2 regions of the Stenotrophomonas sp. LC732 genome follow, and region 2 is predicted to be linked to the other one. Evidence: riboswitches for the same ligand, from Rfam matches in the RefSeq annotation. Region 2 holds a riboswitch; the other holds the start of a gene.
The links. Region 2 has a riboswitch for glycine ahead of ACT6SE_RS18865 (trimeric intracellular cation channel family protein). Riboswitches for the same ligand answer to the same signal wherever they lie in the genome.
Positions count from the first base shown of each region.

Region 1: it holds a riboswitch for glycine, as region 2 does, so the genes downstream of both, gcvP (aminomethyl-transferring glycine dehydrogenase) here and ACT6SE_RS18865 (trimeric intracellular cation channel family protein) in region 2, are expected to answer to the same signal.

Region 1 is NZ_CP199214.1:3,253,080-3,256,485, reverse strand. It holds gene gcvP (aminomethyl-transferring glycine dehydrogenase) at 1-1,919, opposite strand, end outside; glycine riboswitch at 1,982-2,084, opposite strand; gene ACT6SE_RS15560 (multidrug effflux MFS transporter) at 2,384-3,406, shown strand, end outside.
Region 2 is NZ_CP199214.1:3,994,608-3,998,013, reverse strand. It holds gene ACT6SE_RS18870 (3-deoxy-7-phosphoheptulonate synthase) at 252-1,325, shown strand; gene ACT6SE_RS18865 (trimeric intracellular cation channel family protein) at 1,588-2,205, opposite strand; glycine riboswitch at 2,288-2,393, opposite strand; glycine riboswitch at 2,407-2,496, opposite strand; gene ACT6SE_RS18860 (GIY-YIG nuclease family protein) at 2,537-2,812, shown strand; gene ACT6SE_RS18855 (nuclear transport factor 2 family protein) at 2,957-3,388, shown strand; gene ACT6SE_RS18850 (hypothetical protein) at 3,392-3,406, shown strand, end outside.

The DNA of each region.
Region 1 (3,406 bases), 740 kb from region 2:
AGGCGGTCGCTGTACTTCTCGGCGTTGAGGCGGATGTCCTCGACGTCGACGTTGCCGTTGGCATCGGTCTTGGTCACCACCACCTTCATGCCGCACATCTGCGCCGAGGCCGGGTTGGTGCCGTGCGCCGAATCCGGGATCAGGCAGATGTCGCGGTGGCCTTCGCCGCGCGAGCGGTGGTAGGCGCGGATCGCCAGCAGGCCGGCGTACTCGCCCTGCGCGCCGGAGTTCGGCTGCAGGCTGACCGCGTCATAGCCGGTGCATTCCACCAGCATCGCTTCCAGCGTGTCGATGAGTTCCTTGTAGCCCAGCGCCTGGTCGGCCGGCACCAGCGGGTGGATCTGCGAGAACTCCGGCCAGGTCACCGGGATCATCTCGGCGGTGGCGTTGAGCTTCATGGTGCACGAGCCCAGCGGGATCATCGTGCGGTCCATCGCCAGGTCCTTGTCGGCCAGCGAGCGCAGGTAGCGCAGCAGTTCGTGCTCGCTGTGGTGGGTGTTGAACACCGGATGGGTCAGGAATGCGGACTGGCGCAGCAGGCCGGCCGGCAGCGCATCGGCGGTGCTGGCATCCAGCGCGTCGACGTCGGCCTGCGCACCGAACACGGCGGCCAGTGCGACCACGTCGGCGCGGGTGGCGGTCTCGTCCAGGCTGATGCCGACCGAGTCGCTGTCGATCGCACGCAGGTTGTAACCGGCGGCGCGGGCCTTGGCGTGAATCTCATCGGCGTGCACGCCGGTGATGTGCAGCGTGTCGAAGAAGTCGCCACCGACCTGCACGCCGGCCTCGCGCAGCGCGGCGGCCAGGATCGAGGCCAGGCGGTGGGTGCGCCGGGCGATGCGGGTCAGGCCTTCCGGGCCGTGGTACACGGCATACATCGAGGCCATCACCGCCAGCAGCACCTGTGCGGTACAGATGTTGGAGGTGGCCTTCTCGCGGCGGATGTGCTGCTCGCGGGTCTGCAGGGTCAGGCGGTAGGCCGGGTTGCCCTGGTCATCGACCGAGACGCCGATCAGGCGGCCCGGCATCGAGCGCTTGTAGGCGTCGCGGCAGGCCATGAATGCGGCGTGCGGGCCGCCGAAGCCGAACGGCACGCCGAAACGCTGGCTGTTGCCGACCACGATGTCCGCACCCCATTCGCCCGGGGCGGCCAGCAGGGTCAGCGCCAGCAGGTCGGTGGCCACGGCCACCAGGCCGCCGCGCGCGTGCACGGCCTCGACCAGCGCCTTGTAGTCGCCGATCTGGCCGAAGGTGTCCGGGTACTGCAGCAGCAGGCCGAAGGCTTCTGCTTCCAGTGCCTCGGCCGGGGTGCCGACGCGCAGCACGATGCCCATGGGCTCGGCGCGGGTACGCAGCAGTTCCAGGGTCTGCGGGTGCACGGCGTCGTGCACGAAGAAGGTGTCCGACTTCGACTTGGCCGAACGCTTGGCCAAGGTCATCGCTTCAGCTGCGGCGGTGGCTTCGTCCAGCAGCGAGGCGTTGGCGATTTCCATGCCGGTGAGGTCGGCGCACAGGGTCTGGAAGTTGATCAGCGCTTCCATGCGGCCCTGCGAGATCTCGGCCTGGTACGGGGTGTAGGCGGTGTACCAGGCCGGGTTTTCCAGGATGTTGCGCAGGATCACGTTCGGCGTGTGGGTACCGTAGTAGCCCTGGCCGATGAAGCTGCGCAGCACGGTGTTCTTGTCGGCGATCGCACGGATCTTCGCCAGTGCCTGCACTTCGGTCATCGATTCCGGCAGTGCCAGCGGCGCCGGCGACTTGATCTTGGCCGGTACGATGGCATCGGTCATCGCATCCAGCGACGCGTGGCCGACGACGTCGAGCATCTGCGCGATCTCGGCATCGTTGGGGCCGATGTGGCGCTCGACGAACGCATTGTGGTGCTCGAGCTCACGCAGGGAAGGGGTGTTCTGGGACATGGCGAAGGATCCGTCAGGAAAGGGCACACGCACGGGCACAAGCCGCCGGTCGGCGGTCTGCGGGGCGCCCCTCTGTCCTTTTGCCTGAGAGTTTGGAAGCGCGGAAAACCGCGGCTTCGTGCCCCTTCGGCGCCGGATCGAACCGGTCTCTCCAGAGTTGTGTTACGGGTGGTATCGGGCCTGAGCGATTACGGGCGTTGCGCCTTCGGCAGCGGTGTTCCGCTTCTCCCACCGTGTTGCCCGCCGATTATAGCCCGTTGCGGGCGCGCCAGCCGCCTGCGGGCCCGGCCGCGGCGCCTGAATGGCCGATGGCCCGCCCGTGCGTTTTGTGCACTGCTGCATGGCATCAGGCGCAATCCCCACCTATGATGGGCGGATACCCGAATTCATCTGGCGCCGTCCCTGCTGCAGGGGACTGGCGCCCGCCGTGCGTGCCGCGCATGGCCCTGCCGGACGCCTTCTCCATGACCGCCGCTGTTGCTCCTTCCACCCGCCGCATGGCCCTGCTGCTCGCCGGCCTGGCCATGTTCGGTCCGTTCTCGATCGACACCATCTTCCCCGCGTTCCCGCAGCTGGCCCAGCGCCTGGCGGTGGACGAGGTGGCGGTGCAGCAGACCATCAGCGTGTACCTGCTGTTCTACGGCCTGATGAGCCTGGCACACGGCCCGCTGTCCGATGCCTGGGGCCGCAAGCGGGTGATCCTCGGCGGCCTGGTGGTGTTCGTCGGCGCCTCGGTCGGCTGTGCGCTGTCCACCGATCTGACCACGCTGCTGGGGTTCCGCGCCCTGCAGGGCCTGTCCGCAGGCGTCGGCATGATCGTCGGCCGCGCGGTGATCCGCGACCTGTACCACGGTCACGACGCGCAGCGGCTGATGAGCCAGGTGTCGATGCTGTTCGGCATCGCCCCGGCGATCGCGCCGATCATCGGTGGCTGGATCCTGCTCAGCGGTGCTGGCTGGCCGCTGATCTTCTGGTTCCTGGTGGTGTTCGCACTGGTTCTGCTGGCGGCCACCGCCCGCTACCTGCCGGAGACCCATCCGCTCGAAGCGCGCGTTCCGTTGTCGCCGCGGGTGCTGATGCGTGATTACGTGCGCATCGGTTTCAATCCGCGCTTCCTGCGCCTGGCGCTGGCCGGCAGCATCGGTTTCGGTGGCATCTTCCTGTACATCTCCTCGGCACCGGTGTTCGTGATGCAGCACCTGCACCTGGGCGAGGGCGGTTTCGCCTGGCTGTTCATCCCCACCATCGGCGGCATGACCACCGGCTCGTTCCTGTCCGGGCGCATGGCCGGGCACACCACGCCCACCCGCCAGGTCTCCATTGGTTTCGGCCTGTGCGCGCTGTCGGTGCTGCTGAACGTCGGCTACGTGGCGCTGGCGCCGCAGTTCGTGCTGCCGTGGGCGGTGCTGCCGATCTTCCTGGGTGGCATGGGCATGGCGCTGATCTTCCCGATCCTGGCGCTGGCGGTGCTGGACATGTACCCGCAC
Region 2 (3,406 bases):
GCCTCGCTGAACCGCACCCGCGGTTGCGGATGAAACATTTTGCACTGCGCAAAAGCTGTGCTATCAATACACCCCATGAACGCAGCCGCCACCCGCTTTTACTGGTATTACTTTCCGAAGCCACTGGCGGAGGAAGGACTGCGCTCACCCTGAAGAAAGCTTCAGACGCATTCCCGAAAGCCGCCAGCGAACCTGGCGGCTTTTTTCATGCCGCCACGCTGGGGACCCCAACGTTCCGGAGATCTCCTGCAATGCCCCCGCACACCGACGACCTGCGTATCCGCACCATCGAACCGCTGACACCGCCTGCCCAGCTGCTGGCGATGCTGCCCTGTGACGATGAAGCCTCCGACACCGTCAGCGCCTCGCGCGCGGCCCTGCACCAGATCCTGCACGGCCGTGACGACCGCCTGGCAGTGGTGGTGGGCCCGTGCTCGATCCACGACCCGAAGGCCGCCATCGAATACGCCCAGCGCCTGAAGCCGCTGCGCGACGCGCTGGCCGGCGAACTGGAAATCGTCATGCGTGTGTACTTCGAGAAGCCGCGCACCACGGTGGGCTGGAAGGGCCTGATCAACGACCCGGACCTGGACGGCAGCTTCCGGATCGACAAGGGCCTGCGCATTGCCCGCGGCCTGCTGCGCGACATCAACAAGCTCGGCCTGCCGGCCGGTGTCGAATTCCTCGATGTGATCTCGCCGCAGTACATCGCCGACCTGGTGGCGTGGGGCGCGATCGGCGCGCGTACCACCGAAAGCCAGGTGCATCGTGAGCTTGCCTCGGGGCTGTCGTGCCCGGTCGGCTTCAAGAACGGCACCGATGGCAACGTCAAGATCGCCGCTGACGCGGTGGGTGCGGCGTCCAATCCGCATCACTTCCTGTCGGTCACCAAGCAGGGCGGCACCGCCATCGTGTCGACCACCGGCAATCCGGATTGCCATGTGATCCTGCGTGGCGGCAAGCAGCCGAACTACGACGCCGGCAGCGTCGCCGACGCCTGCCAGGTGCTGGCCAAGGCCAAGCTGCCGACGCGCCTGATGATCGACGCCAGCCACGCCAACAGCCTGAAAAACCCCGAGAACCAGCCGAAGGTGATCGAGGACATCGCTGTTCAGCTGGAAGACGGCGAACAGCGCATCGTTGGCGTGATGATCGAGAGCCATCTGGTCGGTGGCCGCCAGGAACTGGTGGAAGGCCAGCCGCTGGTCTACGGGCAGAGCATCACCGATGGCTGCATCGACTGGGACACCACCGTGACGGTGCTGGAGCGTCTGGCTGCGGCCGTGCGCGCCCGTCGCGACGTGAAGGTGTCCGAAGCAGCCTGATCGAAGCCGCCTGAGTGCGGCACGTGTGTGGATGGCGGCCAGCGCCTGCGGGGGTGCGGCCGCGATCAGGGCCGGTCGGAGTTGGAGGCCGGCCCATCTGCACCGGCGATGCGCCTGGCGCTGCGCATGAGCGACAGCGCCAGGTACATCGCCGGGGTGGTGATACGGCTTCCTGTAGCGTCGAGCCATGCCCGACCTGCGCGCGAAGCGCGTTGGTTTCCTGCAAAGAGCAGTCGAGCATGGCTCGACTTTACGAAGAGGCTCAATGCACTTCGTCGTGGTAGACGAACTTCGGCATTTCCCAGCGGTAGTGGATCGCCAGCAGGCGCAACGCGAAGCCGCCGCCAAGGCAGCACAGGATCGCGGTGGCATCGGCCACGCCCCAGTGCAGCAGCAACAGATAGGCCGCGCCGGTCAGCAGCGCGATGATCGCGTACAGCTCCTTCTGGAAGATGAGTGGCACCTCGTTGCAGAGGATGTCGCGCAGCACCCCGCCGAACGCGCCGGTCAGCATGCCGGCGATCAGCACGATCGGCATCGCATGGCCGGCCTCGCGCGCGATCGAGCAGCCGATCAGGGTGAAGGCGATCAGGCCCAGCCCGTCGAGCACCAGGAAGGTGCGGCGGAAGTGGTGCATCCAGCGCGCCACCCAGGTGGCGATCAGCGCCGCGCACACGGTGAAGCCCAGGTACTCGGGGTGCTTCACCCAGCCCAGCGGGTAGTGGCCGAGCAGGATGTCGCGCAGTGAACCACCCCCGAGGGCGGTGACGCAGGCGATCATGACCACGCCGAACAGGTCCATGCGGCGGCGGCCGGCGGACAGTGCGCCGGTCATGGCTTCGGCGGAAATGGCGATCAGGTAGATGATGGACAGCAGCATGGGACAGGCTCCGGGCGCGGTGGGGCCGGCCATGCGCGACCACCGCCACTGCCTGCGCAATGACGGGATGACGATGACCGGTGCCGCTCCCGCTGTCCTTTTGCCTGAGAGTTCAGCGGCATGGGCCGCGTGCCCCTTCGGCGGATCGCCCCGGGCATGCCCGGTGACCTCTCTCCAGCTCGGCGAGTCGAATGCATGGTTGGTGGGATTCCAGCCCACCGGCCTGAGCGATCATGGGAGCCTGCGCCTTCGGCGGGCGCCAGCGCGGCGCCTCTCTCCTGCATTCGGGCGCCAGTATATCCGCTGCAGTGCAGCACGGCATAATCCAGGCATGGCCCCATCCCTCCGCCCGTGGTTCCTGTACCTGCTCGAATGCCGCGATGGCAGCTATTACGCCGGCATCAGCACCGATGTGGAGGCGCGTTTCGCCGCCCACCAGGCCGGCAAGGGCGCGCGCTACACCCGGGCCCGGCCGCCGCTGCGCGTGCTGGCCGTGCGCGAATACCCGGACCGGGCCGCCGCCTCGCGGGCCGAGTGGCAACTCAAGCAGCAGCCCCGCGAACGCAAGCTGGCCTGGCTGCAGGCAACGGATCCTGCGCTTCTGTAGAGCCGAGCCCACGCTCGGCTGTTGTTCCGTCTGCCCGATGCGGGAGCCGAGCATGGGCTCGGCTCTACAGTAGATCCACGTCATGCGTGGATGGGCCATTCGGCCCATGCGATGATCGCCCCGCGCCCAGAGCCGGAGACCCGGATGTCCACGATTGCCCTGCTGTTCGCGCTTTCCGCATCAACGAGCCCTGCCGCCGACCCCGCCACGATCGCGGCCGTCGAAGCCACCTGCCACGACTACGTCGATGGCCAGCTGGAGGCCGATCCGCAGCGCGTCGCCCGTTCGCTGCACCCGGACCTGGCCAAGCGCGCGGTCCTCGGCGATACACCCGGCGAGCGCCTGGGCCTGCGCCGGATGTCGAAGGAAGAGCTGGTCTCGCTGACGAAACAGGGCGCGCTGAAGACCCCGAAGGATCAATGGGATCGCCGCTGCACGGTGCTGGACGTGACCGGCAACGCGGCCTCGGTGCGGCTGGAAACCCCGTGGTTCGTCGACTACTTCCACATGGGGCGTTTCGACCAGCGCTGGGTCATCGTCAACGCACTGTGGTACCCGAAACCGAAGGCGCACTGAGCGATGCGTGCCGCCGGC